Regions from separate parts of the Apilactobacillus intestinapis genome, predicted to be linked through region 2. Evidence: riboswitches for the same ligand, from Rfam matches in the RefSeq annotation. Region 2 holds a riboswitch; the other holds the start of a gene.
The links. A riboswitch is a leader RNA that binds a small molecule or an ion and turns the genes downstream of it on or off. The one in region 2 is predicted to bind thiamine pyrophosphate.
Positions count from the first base shown of each region.

Region 1: another riboswitch for thiamine pyrophosphate. It lies ahead of ACOMA7_RS07535 (ECF transporter S component); the one in region 2 lies ahead of tenA (thiaminase II).

Region 1 covers NZ_JBMHFD010000022.1:873-9,525, forward strand. The annotation lists gene ACOMA7_RS07515 (LysR family transcriptional regulator) at 1-142, opposite strand, end outside; gene ACOMA7_RS07520 (APC family permease) at 250-1,650, shown strand; gene ACOMA7_RS07525 (LVIS_2131 family protein) at 1,685-2,305, opposite strand; gene ACOMA7_RS07530 (D-alanyl-D-alanine carboxypeptidase family protein) at 2,394-3,404, opposite strand; TPP riboswitch at 3,554-3,648, shown strand; gene ACOMA7_RS07535 (ECF transporter S component) at 3,725-4,279, shown strand; gene ACOMA7_RS07540 (ATP-binding cassette domain-containing protein) at 4,295-5,707, shown strand; gene ACOMA7_RS07545 (energy-coupling factor transporter transmembrane component T family protein) at 5,707-6,342, shown strand; gene ACOMA7_RS07550 (LBP_cg2779 family protein) at 6,415-6,597, shown strand; gene ACOMA7_RS07555 (hypothetical protein) at 6,636-7,796, opposite strand; gene ACOMA7_RS07560 (asparaginase) at 7,811-8,653, opposite strand, start outside.
Region 2 covers NZ_JBMHFD010000020.1:1,215-12,951, forward strand. The annotation lists gene ACOMA7_RS07370 (acetyl-CoA C-acetyltransferase) at 1-548, shown strand, start outside; gene ACOMA7_RS07375 (GNAT family N-acetyltransferase) at 678-1,211, shown strand; gene ACOMA7_RS07380 (hypothetical protein) at 1,226-1,417, shown strand; gene ACOMA7_RS07385 (L,D-transpeptidase) at 1,458-2,048, opposite strand; gene ACOMA7_RS07390 (SEC10/PgrA surface exclusion domain-containing protein) at 2,170-3,294, shown strand; TPP riboswitch at 3,399-3,491, shown strand; gene tenA (thiaminase II) at 3,586-4,293, shown strand; gene thiD (bifunctional hydroxymethylpyrimidine kinase/phosphomethylpyrimidine kinase) at 4,286-5,098, shown strand; gene thiE (thiamine phosphate synthase) at 5,085-5,726, shown strand; gene thiM (hydroxyethylthiazole kinase) at 5,726-6,502, shown strand; gene ACOMA7_RS07415 (AEC family transporter) at 6,739-7,713, opposite strand; gene ACOMA7_RS07420 ((S)-acetoin forming diacetyl reductase) at 8,375-9,148, opposite strand; gene ACOMA7_RS07425 (dihydrolipoyl dehydrogenase family protein) at 9,379-10,716, shown strand; gene ACOMA7_RS07430 (dihydrolipoyl dehydrogenase family protein) at 10,868-11,737, shown strand, end outside.

The DNA.
Region 1 (8,653 bases), on a different contig from region 2:
GTTTTAGAATGTGCATGTTGAATTCCTTTTCCAGATTGGACATCATTTGACTGACGGAAGATTGGGTATACCCTAGTTGTTCTGCTGCTTTGGTGAAACTCTTATTCTGTAATACTGCTTCTAGTACAATAAATCGATTCATCTTATATCATCTTTTCTTATGTAAATATTGAATTTATTAATTTTACTTATGTTGGTACTCATTATATAGTTAATAGTACAAATAAACAAGAAAAGGTGTTGATATCTATGCAAATTTTTAAAAAGGAATCGGTTAGCAATTATTTAGAGGCCGATTCACGATTATCCAAGTCTTTGACCACTAAAGACTTAATTGGCTTGGGTATCGGTGCCGTGATTGGTACCGGGATTTTCATCCTTCCCGGCCATGAAGCTGCCAGTCATGCTGGTCCTGCCGTTGCGATTGCCTTTTTAATGGCAGCTATCGTTTCTGGATTAGTTGGTATGGCCTACGCTGAATTTTCATCAGCCATGCCAATTGCCGGATCTGCTTACTCATTTGGTTCCGTTGTTTACGGTGAAATTGTTGGTTGGATTTTGGGTTGGGCCTTAATACTTGAATACTTCTTAGCAGTATCGGCAGAAGCGACCGGGTTTGCTGCTTACTTTAACAACAATATCTTAGCCGCTATCGGAATTAATTTACCGACCGCTCTACAAGCCAGTCCAATGGAAGGTGGCGTGATTAACATCTCAGCCGTCATCATTGTGGTTGTCATCGCCGGAATTCTTCTAATGGGTTCAGAAATGTCTAAACGTGTTGAAAACTTCGCCGTGATTGTCAAAGTCGCCATTATCATTATTTTCATCATCATCGGTGCTTTCTACGTTAAGACCAGTAACTATGTTCCTTTCTACCCTGCTCAATTCCACTCAACTCCATTTGGTATGGGTGGTATCTTCACAGCAGCTGCCACTGTCTTCTTTGCTTTCATCGGTTTTGATGCATTAGCTTCTAACTCCGCTGAAACCATCGACCCAGGTAAGAACGTTATCAAGGGAATTATCGGAACTGTGGTTTTTGCCGTCGTTCTATATGTTGCATTTTCAATGGTACTTACTGGAATCGTTAACTACAAGGAACTAAACGTTGACGATCCCGCCGCTTACGCTCTTCAAATCATTCACTTGTCAGCATTCAACAAGCTAATTACTATCGGTGCTTTGTTTGGAATTTTTACCGCCATGGTAACTATGTTCATCGGTGGTTCTCGCCTAGTATACGCACTTGGTAGAGACGGCCTTTTGCCTAAGTTCATCGGACGTGTTAACGCCAAGCATTCAGTACCCAAGAACGCGATTATCATTGCAACTATCGTTCAAGCTGTCTTTGCTGGTTTGGTTCCATTGACGCAACTAGCATCATTGATTAACGCTGGAACATTGATTGCCTTCGCATTTATCTCATTTGGTGTTATCAAACTTCGTCGTAGAAAAGATATTAAAAACACAGGATTCAAGATGCCATGGTATCCATTCCTACCAATTGTAGCTGGAGTATTCAGCATCTTCTTTATCATCATGCTTCCAGACGTCACCAAGATTTCAGTTGGTATCTGGATTGTGATTGGATTTATCTTCTACTTCGTTTACGGAGTTCACCATTCTAAACTACAAAAACAAGACTAAACGAAAAAAGCCCTGGATTAAATCCAGCGGCTTTTTATTTTTCGTTATAAATAAATGAATTATCCGGAATACGGATTAGAGTATAACTCTTGAACTGACGTCCAGCATGTAATCCGATTCCATTCCAAAAACTGTCTTTATACGTAACGGTTACGTCGGCAACCCACGCTCTTTGGTATTTCTTGTCTAGCGTCTTAGCTTCATTGTCATTCCATCTAACCGCTGACTTTTGAACATTAATTTCGCTATTAGTACCAACTAGCACACTTGATGCTGAACTCGATACTGATAAACGTTGTCCATTAACCAAATATGAGTAAGACTGATTCAAAGATGAATTATTCCCACTTTTGACCTTCACATAGTAAGAGCTGTTACCATTGGTATCCAAAATTAATGGCTTGAAGTCACGTGTTGTGACAACGTTTGATCCATTAACGTTTGGATAGAATGTCTCAAAAGACATGAATCCAATCCCAGCAAATAACACGACGATTTGTGCAACCGTCTTTAAATGGTGAGTTAATGAAAAGTCGTAGTGCCCATTTATGATTAGTCTACTTCTTCTTACCCCGATGTTATGAATAATAAAAATTGCATAAATAACCAAAATTATCCAAAGAAGTAGGCCAACTATATTCCAGGCCGATTCCATAAATCTTCTCCTTTATACTAGTAATCAAAGATACTTTACTATTCTACACTATTTTGGAAAAAATACAAAATTCTTATGCTAACTATTATTATTTCAATGCTGAATCGTGGTTATTAACCAGTTTTATCAATTTCGCAGTATCGGAAAATTCGGCATAATCGTTAACCACGACGGTGATAACTCGATCTTTTCCTGGTTGTTGAGCTGTCGCAACTAGGCATAATCCAGCGGCAACAGTATATCCTGTCTTTAATCCATCGACATGCAAACTTTCATCGTAGAATGGTCTACCGGGTAGTAAACTATTTTCATTAAATAAAGTTTGACCGTCAACCTTTTCATATACTTGTTTGGCATCATCAATTGCCTTTGGATAAATTGATAGGACATGGTCGGCAATGATTGCGATACTCTTGGCTGAGATCATGTTGGCATCGTCCTTGCCACCAACTTGAGCATAACCAAATTTATCTAAGTCACTATTTTCTAGTCCTGATGATGACACAAAAGTAGCGTCTAGATGCCATGCCTTGGCTTGTTCATTCATCATCTTGATGAACTTAACGTTAGAGCCTGCCACCCATTGACCCAATGCAATTGCAGCATTGTTGGATGATTGGACTAAAGCGGCCTTATATAAATCTCTGACGGTGTACTTGTGGCCGTCCTTGAACTTAAATCCACCTAGTTCAACGTCGTCACCTAGTTTCTTTAGTCCCTTGTTACTGGTGTCAACTACTTGATTCCAGCCGTTGGTATTTTTGGCCTTTTGAATCGTTAGATATAAGGTCATTAGTTTGGCTAATGATGCGACCTTAATCTTCTTGTCCCCATTTTGCGAATAAACGACCTTATTCTTGGTAGAGTCTAATGCCACAGCAGCACTCGCGTTCTTTACTTTATTCTGTGACACCTTCACTAGGTCGGTCTTATAAGTTTGTGGATCTTGTTGATAGTCAGGTTGATAACCTTGTTTTGAGTTCGTTATTTTATTGTATTCTTGGCGAATAAATGAGAATGGATTATTAAATTGTTCGTATGCACCTAATCCAATCGCCGCGACGAATATTATTGTTAGTCTTTTCACTGATTTCTTCATTCATTTTTACTTCCATTTTTCATAATTTCACTATCTAAAGTTACCACGAAATCACCGTTACGACAAGGCATCCCGCTTGTTAAAATTGTTAATAAAAATATAAGCATTGCATTTAAATTTAATCAATAGTATAGTTAATTTAAATTGATAATTAATGTTTGGGGTGCCGGAATTCGGCTGAGATTCATACCCATAGTACCTGATTCAGGATAATCCCTGCGAAGGAAAACAACCCTTTTATTTTTAATGCTTTACAAATTATAAAAATAAATTGGACTCCAAACACGTGTTGTTTGGGGTCCTTTTTTCTGGAGGAAACTATGAAAAACACATGGTCACTTAGAAACATCATTTTACTTACATTAATCTCAATTATCTGTGGAATTATCTTTTTCGCCACAGGTTTTCTATACAACGCAGTAAGTCTTGCACTTACTCCTTATGGTCTAGCACCTCTTGCTAACGATCTACTACTTGGTCTTTGGGTAATGGCAGCTCCACTTGCTGGTTTTATCTTCAAACGTCCAGGTGCTCCATTACTAGCTGAGGTAATCGGTGCCATCGTTGAAATGTTCTTAGGTGGACAATGGGGTGTTGAAACCATCATCTCTGGTATTGAACAAGGTATAGCAACTGAATTAGGTTTCGTTGCTACTAAATACAAGCACTTCGATTGGTTAGGTGTATTCGCTACTACCATCTCAACTACTGTCATCACATTTATCTATGACTGGTTCAAGAGTGGTTACAATGCTTATGCCATCCACATGCTAATAATCTTATTCATCGCAAGATTCATTTCAATCTTCATCTTTGGTGGTGTGTTATCAAAACTAATCGCCAACATGTTAGAAAAGAATCACGTTATCAAATAATAGGAGTGTCACTTTTTGAATAACTTATCAATTAACAATTTGACATACCAATATACTGGTAGTTCGAAGCCGACTTTTAAAGGGGTTAGCCTGGATTTCGAATCTAATCAAATGGCATTGATATACAGTCCTTCTGGGTCTGGTAAATCAACGCTTTTGAAAACAATCGCAGGATTTTATCCACAATATAACGACGGTACAATCGACGGCGTTATCAATTTTAATCACCAAGACATCGCTGAATTTTCAGAATGGAAATTACGCCAAACCATTTCCATGATGTTCCAAGATCCAATGCAACAATTTTGTATGGCTACCGTGGAAGATGAATTCATCTTCACACTAGAAAATCTTCAAGTTGAACCTGATAAAATGGATCAAGTTATCGAAGATGCCCTTTCTTTCACCAATACCAATGAGTTAAGAAAGCGCGAATTCAAGACTCTTTCCGGTGGTGAAAAACAAAAGGTTGCACTAAGTATCATCGTAGCAATTAACGCTCCTGTTATTCTATTGGATGAACCATTTGCCAATGTCGATATCAAGTCTCGCCTGGAACTGATTAGTCTATTGAGCCAGCTAAAGGAATCAGGCAAGATTGTCATCGGTATCGATCACGACCTTATGGGCTACGAAAATCAAATCGACCAGTTAATTGGTTTCGATGAAGACAACACAACGTTTAAACCTTTAGATGATGCGGCGGCAAAAGAATTGTTCAATCAATTCAACGATTACACAAATCGTCCACTATCAAACGAAGTTGTTGGAGAACCAATTATTAACTGTGCAGATTTATCAATTGCCAACTACGACATGCAATTAATCAATCATTTAGATTTAGACTTGATGAAACAAAAAACGACCTTAATTACCGGTCCCAACGGATGTGGTAAATCAAGTCTGTTCAAAACATTTATCAAGCAACATGATTTTGATGGAGAAATTAATTTCAACCACAAATCAATTCGTAAAATCCGTTTAAACAAGTACTTACAAAGTGTTGGAATGATTTTCCAAGAATCAACCAAGCAATTCATTAAAATCACCGTCGAAGACGAACTAGATCTATCCAAGAAGAATGCATTCAACAACTGGTTGGACGACAATCAAATCGCTGAATACACTCGCAAACTTGGTCTAGATGAGCTATCCGATCGTGTCATCTACTCTTTAAGTGATGGCCAAAAGAAACGACTACAAATCCTAAGCATAGTCATGATGGGACACTCACTTCTTCTTTTAGACGAACCTTTTAATGGTATCAACATTGAATATGTTACCATTGTCGTTGATTTATTGAATCACGCAAAGGCTAAAGGTCAAACACAACTACTAATCTCTCATCAAACTCATGGTCTAGAGAACCTAGTTGATTACCATTTAGCATTTGATGATCACAAACTAACTTATCAGGAGGCCTTTTAATGAATCCCGTATTAAAACTACTGATGATGTTAGTAATTGCATTGGAAATTTCATTTACAACATCAGTTAGACTAAACCTAGTTATCTTCTTTGTTAGTCTAATCTATCTAATCTTCTTCGCTTCATTTAAGCGAATCCTATACTTATTATTCGTCACTTTAATTCCTGCGGTCGGAATCTATTTCGCCCAAAAGATAAATGGCGACTATCAATACGGTATCTTATTGGTGACTCGTCTATACGCGTTTGTCACACTGGGTGGAACTTACACATGTAAGACCTCCATCGAGGATTTGGCTGGTAGTCTGGAACAAAACTTTCACGTACCCAGCAAGTTTGCCTACGGAGTAATGGGCGCCTTTAACTTGATTGAAACCATCAAACAAGAGATTGTCGACATCAAGTTATCCGCTAAAATGAGAAACGTGCATCTATCCTATGTTTCTCCAACCCTTTACTTCAAGTCAATCCTAGCTGCCATGAACTGGTCCACCCTACTAGCTCAAGGAATGAATTCACATTTATTCGTTGAAGGAAACAGCCGAACCCATTTCAAAAAGATTACAATCAAAGCAACCGATTATATAATCTTCGTTGTTGTGGTTGTCGCTATCCAAATTATCCTAATTTTTTAGACTTTATTTTTCTTCTTATACTAAAATAAGTTATAATGTAATTGTCGGATGGATTTTGTTAGGAGGGTTCTTATGAATCGTAAATTGAATAAGATTGCTGAAGAAATTGTTACTTATCAAAAGAATAATGATATGCCAGATACATTATTGGCTTATAACCTACATTTTAGTGTAGAGGAATTGCATGACATTAAGAGCATGCGCAGATCCCCAAATCAAGATGAAGTAGATATTATCAAACAAAAATTAGGCTAAGCAAAAAAGGAGCCCGAAATATCGGGTTCCTTTTTTTATTACATATCGCCTTTTCTTCTTAGACGTTGTTCATCTAAATAAGCATAGATGTATTCAAAACCTACTTCAACGATGTCATTTAACGGAATCTTTTGTCCGTAAATGAAGAAGTTGACTGTTTCATCCAATAGACTGAACTTCATTGATTCGGGGCCAATCTTTTCCGGGTACCCCAAGAAGTTACTACCGGACTTCAATTGCAAGCGAATCAATTGACGCTTGTTCATTGATTGCGTCAAGATAGCATTTAAATTATCTTCGGTACTGTCGAATTCTCTTGAATCGTTTAATACCGGTTGTGATGCATTATGATCAGCAATGTTTTGGTCCTTCATTAGTTGAACCAATTCAAGGTAGTCGTTGCCAACGGTGACTCGTTGGATGCCATTCATTCGAATGAAGACATAGCCACCAAATTGACCAGACATGTCGACAACTTTTAGGATGGCACCACTGTCGTTTAACATGATGACCTCCCCGACATAGAAGAAGTGGTCATTGTATCGACAACGAACTTCGACTAGGTTGTGATGATGGAATGAATCGTTCAACAAATCGATGATGTTGTTGATTGATTCGGCGGTCTTGGCAATGTTTTGTTCTTTGACCTTGCCCATTACTTTGCTCATGACACTTAGTTCACGACCTTGGAATTCTATAATCATGCTTTGGTTAAAGCCCATGGTGACCAATTCATTTTGCATGAAGTCGAACTTGTTAATGCGTAAGAACTTAAAGGAATCATTGCTGATTTTCTTAACCATCCCTGTGTAGAAACGTTCCGCTTCATTGTCGTGAATTAGGATAACCTCTTGGTTTAAGTATGCTTGAATTAAAATTTGTGGGAACAAGTTGTTGTTGGAATCAAAGTGTAATTCGCTGGGTTTGGATTCCATTAATCCTTCATCCTTGGCGATTAACATTTTTTCTTTGATGCTGTCTAGGTCTTCACTTTGACGTTCCACACTCTCGATGATGGCGGTCTTCATTGCGACGTATCCGTCGGCTAGACCACTGGATTCGTATGTGGCAATGATGACCTCGTCATCGTTGTAAGTTTGAATATAGCCGGTGTAGAAAATATCACCTGTATTTAGGTAGATATTCACCAGTTGTTTCTTGCTCATTGCTGCATTTAAATCTGCAATGATAGAGTTCATAAACATCCCTCACTCTATGATATTGCGTTACTCATAAATCTAGCTAACTCTTCACCAGACTTGTGCGCACTTAACGCAATGATTAATTTAATACGTGCTTTTTGGCCGTTTAGACCGTGACAGAATTCTAAGCCCATTTCTTCCAGTTGGATTCCTCCACCTTCGTAGGCGTAAATGTCTTGGGCAACCCCACTTAGACATCTGGAAACCAAAATGACTGGGATGTTTCTGTCAACTAAACGTTTTACTGAATCTAATGTTTCAGGAGGTAGGTTACCAGCACCTAATCCTTCGATTACTAGACCGTTAGTTTGATCATTATCTAAAGCGTCAAACAAGGTGCCGTCCATGCCGGCAAAAGCCTTGATTAGATAAACGTGGTCCACTAATGAATCAACATTTACGACTTCACTTTGGATTAATTCTTGGTAAAATGTTGGTTCATGCTTAGAAATAATTCCGATTGGACCAAATGTTGGTGTTCTAAAAGTCGCCACGTTAGTAGTGTGGGTCTTAGTAACGTATCTAGCAGTGTGAATTTCATCGTTCATTGCCACCAAGACACCCTTGTTCTTAGCTTGTGGGCTAGCAGCGGTTGCTGCAGCGTTCAATAGGTTGTATAGACCATCTGAACCAATTTCGTTTGATGAACGCATGGCACCAGTTACGACGACTGGAAAATCGTTGGCCAAAGTTAAGTCCAAGAAGTATGCAGTTTCTTCTAGGGTATCGGTACCGTGGGTAACTACGACACCGTCGTATCCTTGCTTTCTTGCTTTCTTAATTCGATTAGCGATTTCAAGCATTCTATCAGGGGTCATGTGTGGAGATGGTAAGTTAAAAATCTCCTCATTAGT
Region 2 (11,737 bases):
ATATTATGAAGGAAGATGAAAACATTCGTCGTGATACTTCTATTGAAGTCCTTAACAAACTACGTCCTGCCTTCAAGGAAGACGGAACTGTTACTGCCGGAAACGCTGCAAGTCTAAACGACGGTGCATCTGCTTTGGTACTAATGAGTGAATCAGCCGCTAAGCGTTTGAATGTTAAACCATTAGCGGTCATCGATGGCTATGCCGAAGCTGGATGTGATCCTGACTACATGGGATACGCTCCTTACGACGCTACTAAGTCATTGTTTGATAAACTAGATATCACTATGGATGATATCGACCTAGTCGAACTAAATGAAGCATTCGCTGCTCAAGTCCTAGCGGTTGCTCATGACTACAATATCGATATGGACAAACTAAACATCTCCGGTGGTGCCATCTCAATGGGACACCCTCTAGGTGATTCCGGTGCTCGTATTGTCGGTTCATTAATCTACAACCTACAACGCACCAACCAAAAAAGCGGTCTAGCTACCATCTGTATCGGTGGTGGTATGGGAATGGCCATGAAAATCACACTATTATAGATAATTCTAATTAGTTTACTAAAAGTGTCATTGTAGTATGCTATGAATAGGCTTAATTTACAAACGTTGCAAAATGCAACGTTTTTCTATATACTTTTTACTTATAATTTTCATAAAGGAAGTGTAAAAATGCCCGCAACATACTTAAAGAAATCAACTGAAGAAGATTTACCAGCAATCCTGGACATCATTCACTCAGCAATCAAGTACCTACACGAACAAGGAATTGACCAATGGCAACATGGTTATCCAGCTGACGAAGATTTAGTTAAAGACGTTAAAGATGGAATCAACTACGTGTTAATCACTGACGGCCAAGTCGCCGGAACTGCGACAATTCATCAAGGAATTGATCCAAACTACCTAAACATTGAAGAAGGCGATTGGGTTAACGGTTCTGAAGCTCACTACGCAGCGATTCACAGAGTTGCCATCTCAAATGAGTTCCGTGGACAACATCTATCTGAAAAACTGGTTAGTAGCTTAATCACCGTTTCACGTGTATTAGGTTACAAGGATATCAGAATCGACACTCATCCTGAAAACAAAGGTATGCAACACGTTATCACTTCTAACGGTTTTGAAAAACGCGGAATCATCCATATGCGCGAAAATGGTCATCCATGGACTGCTAGATTTGCATACCAACTATTAACTAAATAATAGAAGGTGCTCACATGCTAGCAGACGACCTATCAGTTCAAATTAAACTGATCATTATGTATGCGATTGGTGTCTTAGCCCTATTGACTTTGCTATTTTTCTTATACCGCAAGCACCAATCATTCAAAAATAAATATGTAGCAACCATCCTAGGAATTACCATCGTCATGGTATTAATCCTAATCGATGTCAGCACATTGCATTAAAAAAAGACGTTCATTATGAACGTCTTTTTGTTTGTTTTAATTAGTGAATAACAACCTTAGTGCCAGTTGGTACTGAGCTGTTAATCCATTTAGCATCTGGGATTGATAAACGAACGCAACCATGTGAGTTGGCAACCTTACCTAATTCATGGGCATCCTTCATTAGGTACTTACCATCCTTATTTACGGGAACGGAATGGAATAGGTAGATTCCGTGATCCTTGAATGAAGTCCAGTAGTTAGCACCTTCCTTTGATGAAGCGTTGTAGAAGTGACTTCCACGTTCTTTTTGAATGTGGAATGTACCACGTGGGGTACCGTCGTCATTTCCAGTTGAGCATAGCATGGTGTATAAGACCTTGCCCGCCTTGTTTTTAACGTAGACACGTTGTTTCTTAATTGAAACATCTAGCCAGTTCTTATTTGATAGTTTCATATTTGGGTAAGCCTTCTTTTCAGATGAGTGCTTCCAAGCATTCTTTGAAGGTCTTACTGAAGCTTGTGCCGATACATTGGTAGTAGTGTTCTTGTTCGCAGTCGATTTTGAGGTAGATTGGCCGCAAGCTGTTAATCCTAATGCCACAATGACGGCAGTAATAATCATTGCAAATGCACGTTTAAATTTAGTCATTAAATATCTCCCCTTGTCTTTGACTTAATTAAAACACAAAGTGAAAATCAATTCCATTATTAAAAACATTTGGTATAGTTATATTTATAAAAAGATTCGTACAAAATAAGGAGATATCGTTATGCGAAAACTAAAAGCATTTTCACTACTATTAATCGTTCTGACTGTCATGTTGTTTGCCGGAAGCATCAGTGAAACCCACCTCACCGCTAATGCCCAAACTACCAAGCAAACTCATCACAAGAAAAAGCCTGCCAAAAAAGCGAAAAAGGCCAAGAAAACTTCTAAGGCTAAACACAAAAAGACCACTAAGAAGAAAAAGGCCGTAAAGAAACACGCCAAGAAGACTACCAAAGCCAAGAAGAAGCAACCAAAGAAGAGCAAAAAGGCTACCAAAGTTAGAAAAAAGGTAGATTCTAAGAAGAAAGTCATGCCAAAGGCGCCTAAAAAAGTAGTCAAGAAAGACACCGCAGCCAAAAAGGTGATTGTTAGCACCACTGCACCAATCGCTACCGACACCAATAAAACTACTGATTCAAATTACTATCAATCAGTAGATGGTTTTAACTATCCTTCAGATGATCATGCCACTCCTAATGCATCAGACACACTAAACATCCCTGCCGGATACCTATTTAGTTTCGATACTAACACCAAGAAGATGGTCCAAGGCACAGCTTCAGATGGCTCAATTGAGCAAAGTCGTCAAATTAACACATTCCACCCAAGCACCGAAGACATTAACACCACGGTCAACATCAATAACATTAGTACTGACCAACAACGTCAACTATCACAATACGCTGCTAACCTTGTTAATGATTTAAGACACAAGCTAGCTAACAACTACCCATACACCCAAGATCTAACAGTTACCGATCGTGCATTAAAGGCATCTACCGATGTTGCCATCGGCTACAACAACGATAACTGGGACTTCACTAAAAAGGGTGGTCACGATGTTTCAGTCCTAAACGACGTCTTCGCCGCTAACAACTTCACTGCCTACGGTGAAAACATTGCCGGTTCCCTACTAACTAGCTCATACATCAACGGACCCGTTACTCTGGCTAACGTTAAGGAAAGCATCTACGGTGCCATCTGCGCCATGATGTTCGATGATGCATCTTCTGATTGGGGCCACGCTGCCAATTTCCTAGGAATTGGTTTCGATAGTTCTGCTAAACAAGAATTCGGAGTCTCAATCGACAAGATGGGCCAAATTCACTTCGAAATTTACCAATAAAAAAATAAAAAGGCGCTATGACGGCGTCTTTTTTATTTGGCAAAATTATCATGTTTACAAATAGTTCAAAACAGATATACTTATACATGAATTAAATATAAAAATGCTGTCCACTGGGGTGCCGTTTTTCGGCTGAGATTACACCCATTGAACCTGATCTAGTTAACACTAGCGAAGGAAGTCAGGCGCACTCCAAGTAAAGAATTAGACTTAGTCTATCCAAGTGTACCCTTCCACCTTCGTGTGGGAGGGTATTTTTTATTTACGGCAGCAAACTGGAGGTATTGTTTCATGTTTTCACATCAACTAGTCAAGGAAGCTAACCCGATTTTGGAAGCAATCTTTGACCACCCGTTTGTTAAAGGTATCGGTGACGGTCACGTCGACGATGCAGCACTAAAATTTTATGTTCAACAAGATTTTCAATACTTATCTGAGTTCATCAAAATTTACGCTAGTATCATCCCCATCCTAAAGGACAGAGAGGACATGCGATTCTTCGCTGAAAATATCGATTTTATTCTAAACAGTGAAATCCACCCTCACCACGTCTTTTGCGATATTGCTAACGTTACATACGAAAGTTTGCAACACGCTACCCCAAGCCCTAAGGCTTACCTATACCAATCACATATGTATCGTGCCGTTAGAACTGGTAGTCTGGCCAACATCATCTGTGCCTTACTACCATGTCCATGGACATACAATGAAATTGCCGAGCAGCTAACTGCCACGGGTAAAAACACCGCTGACAATCCATTCAAGAGTTGGATTGATTTCTACCTAACCGACAATGAAGACGCAGACGGTGGATTAACTCAAAAACTCTTCAAGATGTTAAACGAACTATCAAAGAACATGTCAGAAGAAGAAATCAACGAAGCCAAGGGATTCTTCCTAAAGAGTACCGAATTAGAATGGGAATTCTGGGAACAAGCCTTCTATCAACAAGACTGGCGATTTGCCGACATTATTCATGGAGGTAGTCATCATGAATAGTAAAAAAGTCCCTGAAACATTAACGATTGCCGGTTCAGATTCCGGTGGTGGTGCCGGTATGCAAGCCGACATCAAGACGATGCAAGAACACCACGTCTTTGCTACCAACGTCGTAGTTGGTTTGACCGCCCAAAACACATTGGGTGTTCAGTCCGTCCTACCTACACCCGTGGAAATGATCAACACCCAGTTTGATTCACTATACGATGATTTCGACATCAAGGCTGCCAAAACCGGTGCTTTGTTTGACCAAGAACGCGTCGAAGCAGTCGTCGCAAACATCAAAAAACACAACATTCACCCCATTGTCGTCGACCCAGTCATGGTTGCCAAGGGTGGTGCTAGGTTACTGGACGATTCCGGTATCGACGCCATCATCCACAAACTAATGCCAATCGCCGACATCGTGACCCCCAACCTCCCAGAGGCTGAGGTTATATATGGTAAAAAGATTGAAACCAACGATGATGTAATTGCAGCCGCCTCCTACATTCAACAACTGGGTGCCAAGAACGTCATCATCAAGGGTGGTCACCAACATGGTGATACCCTAACCGATTACGTCCTACTAGAAAGCGGAATTAGTTTTACCATCGAAAGTAAAAAGTATGACACCGTCAGAAAACACGGCACTGGTGACACCCTATCATCCGCAATTGTCGCTAACCTAGCTAAGGGCGCATCCATCAAGGAAGCTATCATTGAAGGAAAACATTACATTGATACCATCCTACAATCAGAAATCATTGTCGGACACGGTCATGGACCACTAAATCACTGGGGGGCTGAAGATGAAATTCGCTAAAGAACAACTAGCCGTCTACTTCATTGCGGGTAGTCAAAACGTTGGCGGCGACGTCGATAAACTAATCCAAATCGTAGAGGATGCATGTAAGAACGGCATCACTATGTTTCAATACCGTGAAAAGGACCGTTCTATCCTAACCGATGTGGAAAAACTACAGGTAGCGATTCAACTAAAGGAAATCACCGCCAAGTACAACGTGCCTTACATCATCGACGACGATATCGATTTAATGAAGGAAATTAATGCCGATGGAATCCACGTCGGCCAAGACGACACCAAGATTGAACGCGTGATTGCGGAATGTCCCAACAAGATTATTGGACTATCTACCCACACCTTGGATGAGGTCAGAACTGCCAACAATGTGGATTCACTGGACTACATTGGAATTGGTCCTATCTTTGCCACCCAATCCAAGCTAAAGGTCAAACCAGCGATCGGTATTGATGAGCTAAACCGTTTATACCGAGAATCAACTCATCCAGCCGTTGCCATCGGTGGTATCAAGGAAGATAACGCCAAGGCAGTGCTAACTACCAACGTCGACGGTGTCTCAGTTATCTCAGACATCATCGATAGTTCTGATATCAAACAAACCATCAACCGTCTAAAGGGGAATGCATAATGACTACAATCAAACAAATCAGAGAAAACTCACCAATCATTTTAAATATCTCAAACATGGTAACACCACAACACGTGGCCGACGCCATCAACTTCATCGGAGCATCACCAATCATGTTCGATGACATTAAGGAAGCAAGTGATCTAGTCAACATCTCAAACGCCCTAGTCATCAACATGGGTTCATCAAACGATGCCGACGTTGAAAAATCAATTGCGGCCGGAAAATTTGCCAACCAAAAAGGCATCCCTGTCGTCATTGATCCCGTGGCAATTGGTGCATCCAAGTTACGTCAAGACAACTTCGCTAAAGTAGCTCAGGAAGTTAAATTCGACGGTGTTCGTGGTAACGCTGGTGAATTAGCATTCCTAGCTGACATCGAATGGAATGCTCAAGGAATCGACGCCGGAAACGGTGACGGTGACCTACATGAAATCGCAGAAACTGTCGCTAAAAAGTTTGACTGTATCGTTTTACTATCAGGTGTCACTGACGTCATCTCAGATGGTAGTAAGACCGTCGAAGTCAAAAACGGTCATCACTACTTTGCCGTTAACGTCGGTTGTGGCGATATGTTAGACGGTATCCTAGGTGTCTGTTTAGCTGTCGATAACAGTTTGGATTCAGCTGTGCTTGCTTCTAGCATTTTAAGCATTGCCGGAGAAATCGCTGGTGGAATTACCGACAACCTACCATATTCATTCCTATCAACAGTATTTAATACCTTGTACCAACTAACCGACGAAGAAATCACTGAATTTCAAAAACTAGGATAATAAAAAAGGACTGACAGATGTCAGTCCTTTTTATTTTTTAATAACATACAAAATATACTATAGCGATAATAATAACGGCGATTACCATTAATGTGTAACAAATCTTTTCAAACATATGAATTCCTTCTTTGCTTCCGCATTTAATTTATTTAAAGTTTAGGCTAACTACCCGTACTTGTCAATTTTGTTATATGTAATAAAAAAACGCTGGAATAATTCCAACGTTTTTTACTTTATTAGATGTATTGAACGATTGTCATTAAGATAGGAATAACAACGATGAACAATACAGTTGAAGTAGTTACAATGTTTGTAGCGTACTTAACATCCCCGTGTGATTCAGCAGCTAGGATTGGTAATACGGCTAGCATTGGAGTAGCTGATTGAACAATCATAGTTTGGCTGAACATTGTTGGTAGTGATACACCACCGTGAGCAGCAGCAGTTAGGATAACAATCATAACAACTGGAGCCAATACGAAACGACCTAATAGTGCAACAACAGTGTCGCGGTCGAATGAGATACTCTTTAGACCAGCATCAGCTAATACAATACCAATGTAGATTAGTGATAGTGGAGTAACTAAACTACCAACGTAAGTTAGTGTTTGTGATAAGAAAGGTACCTTTAGCACTGGAATGTTTAGTAGTAAGAATACTAAAGCAACTAGGAAACCAACAAGTGGCATTGGAATAACTTGCTTCCAGTTAATCTTGTGGTGTTCCTTTGGTTGACCTGCCTTAGTAGGATCATCGTTACTGATCAAGAAGACACCAAATGCCCAAGTAGAAACAGTGTTGATGATGTAGTATACCAAGAAGTAAGTCATTGACTTGTCACCGAATAAGGCGATGTTCAATGGTAGACCAATGAAGATAGTGTTGGCGTTAACGATAGCGTTAATGAATACACCACGACGACCTGGTCTAACCTTCATGATTTTAACTAGTGCAAATGCAATTAGGTAACCGATAACAACTGAGATAACACCCCAGATTAGGTAGCTACCGAAACTTACAAGCTTACCTCTAGTTAGACGACTTAACACCGCAACGAAAATTGAAGCTGGTAGAGCGATGTTTTTGATTAATTTAGAAATGTTCTTGCTGAATGTATCTGCAAACCAACCGGTTTTTCTTAATACATATCCTAATAACATAATTAGAACAACAACAAGGACACTTTGGATTGAGTTAATAAATACTCCCATTATGAATCCTCCTATTTGATATTAAAAATAATTATTGCTTAATTTAAAACACGATAAGTACTATAAAACATACTTAAAGATATAGTCAAAGGATAAGTTCGTTATAAATATTTTTTATATCAATGGATAAAACCCCGTCATATTAGTCTTTGTCGTCATTTTTATGCTTGTTTTTTAAAGAAATTACTAACACAGTTGATAATGTAGAAATAATAAATAGTACAATGACCATGATTAACATACCGATCACTTGCATCTAATCCCTCCCAAATGTTTAATTCGTTAATAAAATTATAGCGAATTTTCAATTTTTTCTCAAAATATTGTTGCATAAAAACTATAGATATGGTTTAATATTATATGTCGCTTGAGGTTACATCTCACAGACAAACTTAATATTTTGAGCTGTTAGCTTAAGGTAAAAGCACTCAGTCCTTTGCTGAGAAGATGGTGTTCAAAGCATCACAGCTCACTAACTAAAGTACTTTGAAGATTTTATCTTTGGGGTACTTTTTTGTTAAAGAATAAAAGTTTGTTTTTGTATATCTCACAAAAAAAGAGCCGCTTCTTAATTGAAGCGGCTCTTTTTTTCGATCTTTTTCTACATATAATAAAAAGCCATAGGATAACCTATGGCTTTTTTCATATCCAAGATATGATTTTAGTGGAATTGCATACCACCATCTAGAATTAATGTTTGACCAGTCATGTAGTCTGAGTCTTTACCTGCTAGGAATGAAACACCAGCAGCGATGTCTTCTGATTCAGCTAAACGACCTAATGCGATATCCTTAGAGAATTGTTGCATACCCCATTCGTCATCCTTACCTGCGTTTTTACCAACTTCGTGGGCGATATCCATCATCATTGGAGTCTTAACGATACCAGGTGCGAATGCGTTAACAGTGATGTTTTCACTTGCTAAATCACGAGCAGTGGTTTGAGTAATACCACGGATAGCGAACTTAGTACTACCGTATAGAGTTAAGTTAGGGTTACCAACAACACCAGCTTGAGAAGTAGCGTTGATGATCTTACCACCATGACCTAGTTCGTTGAACTTAGCCTTGGCTGCTTGAGTTCCCCAGATTACTGATGCAACGTTGATGTTGTATACAGTGTTGAATTGTTCTGGAGTGATTGTGTCAACTGGAGTAGTAGGACCTACACCGGCGTTGTTAACAACAACGTTTAAGTCACCCAATTGTTTTACAGTTTCTTCAACTGCAGCAAATACTTGGTCTCTGTCAGCAACGTCTGCTTGAACAGCAATTGCCTTACCACCATTTGCGTTAATTTCCTTCGCTACTGCTTCACCCTTTTCAGCAGTACGGTTAACAACAGCAACTGCAAAACCGTCTTGAGCTAATCTTTCAGCGATTGCTTTACCGATACCTTGGCCGGCACCTGTAACAAATGCAACTTTTTGAGTCATAGTAACATCCTCTTTTCTTCTTTTGTTTATTTATTCACAAAGTGATTATATACTATTTTCATTAATTTTACAGTACTTATATTATTAAATTTTTATTAAATCCATAAATTTTGTTATGTCTTACACTATATAATCCGAAACTAATTAATTGAATTAAATTTCGCGAACGTTTATTTTATAAGTATACGAAGATGAATTTAATATCTTATGTAAAGAAGGAATTGATAACTATGACTGAAAAATTCGATTACGATGTTTTATACATCGGTGCAGGTCACGGTACTTTCGATGGTGCAATGCCATTAGCCGCTAAAGGCTACAAAGTTGCCGTAGTCGAAGCAGATAAAATCGGTGGTACTTGCCCTAACTGGGGTTGTAACGCCAAGATTGCTTTAGATTTACCAGCACAATTAATGGAAACTCAAAAACGTTTAAGAAATATTGTTAAAGGAAACCTAAGCATCGATTGGACCCAAAACATGCTAAACAAGCATAAGGTCATCGATAGTCTTCCAAACGCCATCCAAGGTGGTCTAGAATCATTTGGTATCGACGTTATTAAGGGCTACGGTAAGTTAACCGACGGCCACACTGTTGATGTTGACGGCAAGTCATACACCGCAGACAAGATTGTTGTCGCTACTGGTTTACGTCCACACAGACTAGATGTTCCTGGCAAGGAAATGGCCCACGATTCAAAGGACTTCCTAAATATCAACGAACTACCAGTTCACATCGCCATCATCGGTGCTGGATACATCGCCATGGAATTCGCATCAATCGCAAACGCTGCCGGATCACAAGTTACTGTCATCATGCATGGTGACCGCGCACTTCGTGACTTCAACGGTGAATACGTTGACGCAGTCGTAAACGATTTAAAGGAAAAAGGTGTTACCTTTGTTGAAAACGCCGAAGTTCAAGAATTCCACGAAGAAAAGTGCAAGACTACCATTGAATTATCTGGTAACCGTCAAGTCTTCACTGACTACATCTTAGATGCTACCGGTCGTATTCCAAACGTCGAAAACATTGGTTTAGACGAAGTTGGTGTTAAATACGACAAGAAGAACGGTATTGAAGTAAACGATCACCTACAAACATCAGTTGATAACATTTATGCTTCAGGTGACGTTGCTGCAACTGGTCAACCAAGATTGACTCCAACTGCAATCTTTGAATCACAATACCTAACTAGCCTATTCTCAGGCGAAACTAAGGATGCAATTGATTTTCCTGCCATCCCTTCAGTAGTGTTCACTTCACCTCGTATCGCCCAAGTCGGTGTATCAGTTGAAGAAGCAAAGAACAGTGACGACTACACTGTTGAAGAACACGATATGACTGCTGATTGGTACCGTTCAATCACTAACGAAGAAATTGCCAAACGTGCATACATCTTCGATAAACAACACCATTTAGTTGGTGCCACTGAAGTATCAAACGAAGCGGATAGCGTAATTGATTCAATCCTACCTGCCGTCGCTCTAAAATTAGATAAATCTCAAATTAACAAGATTGTCCACTTGTTCCCTACTATCGGTAGTGACGCTTGGCAACATCTATAAAATATTAAGTAAAACCACCCATTTGGGTGGTTTTTTTAATGTTTAAAATTCCATTAAAATCGAGTCAATATATTTGTTTGCAACACTACAATATTGTACATTAATTAATATAAGAAAATATAATAAACGTAATAAATACGGAGGCTTTAACATGAAAAATCCTAACTTCGATTACGATGTTATCTACATCGGATCAGGACACGCCGCATTCGACGGTGCTAAGACACTTTGCAAACAAGGTTTCAAAATCGCGTTTGTCGAAGCAATCGCCGTTGGTGGTACTTGCCCTAACTGGGGTTGTAACGCCAAAATCTCACTTGATGGACCAGTCACTCTAGCTAAGACCCAAAGACGCATGAAAGACATCGTTGAAGGTGACACTAAGCTAAACTGGAAAGAAAACATCAAACACAAACGTGAAGGAATCCTACCAATCAAGGTAGACCGTGAAGCAACTATGAAGAGCTTAGGAATGGATGTTATCCATGGTTTTGCTAAGTTCACTGACGCTCATACACTAGAAATCAATGGTGAACACGTAACTTCAGACAAGATCGTTATCGCCACTGGTCTAACACCACATAAAGTTGAAATTGAAGGTACTGAATTATCACATGATTCAAGAGACTTCATGGAACTAGAAGACATGCCAAAACGTATGGCTGTTGTTGGTACTGGTTACATCGCGATGGAATTTGCTACTATGGCAAACGAAGCAGGTGCTGATGTTACTATGTTCATGCACGGTGACAAGGCATTACGTCCTTTCTACCAACCATACGTAAAAATCCTAATGGACGAAATGAAGAAATCAGGTATCAAGTTTGTTGAAAACTCTGGCCTACGTTCATTCAGCCAAGACGGTGACGAATACACTGTTACTTACGCTGACAACCAACAACTAACTGTTGATTACATCCTAGACGCTTCTGGTCGTGTACCAATGGTTCACAACATGGGTCTAGAAGAAGTTGGTGTTAAATACGATGATAAGAAGGGTGTCCTAGTTAACGAATACCTA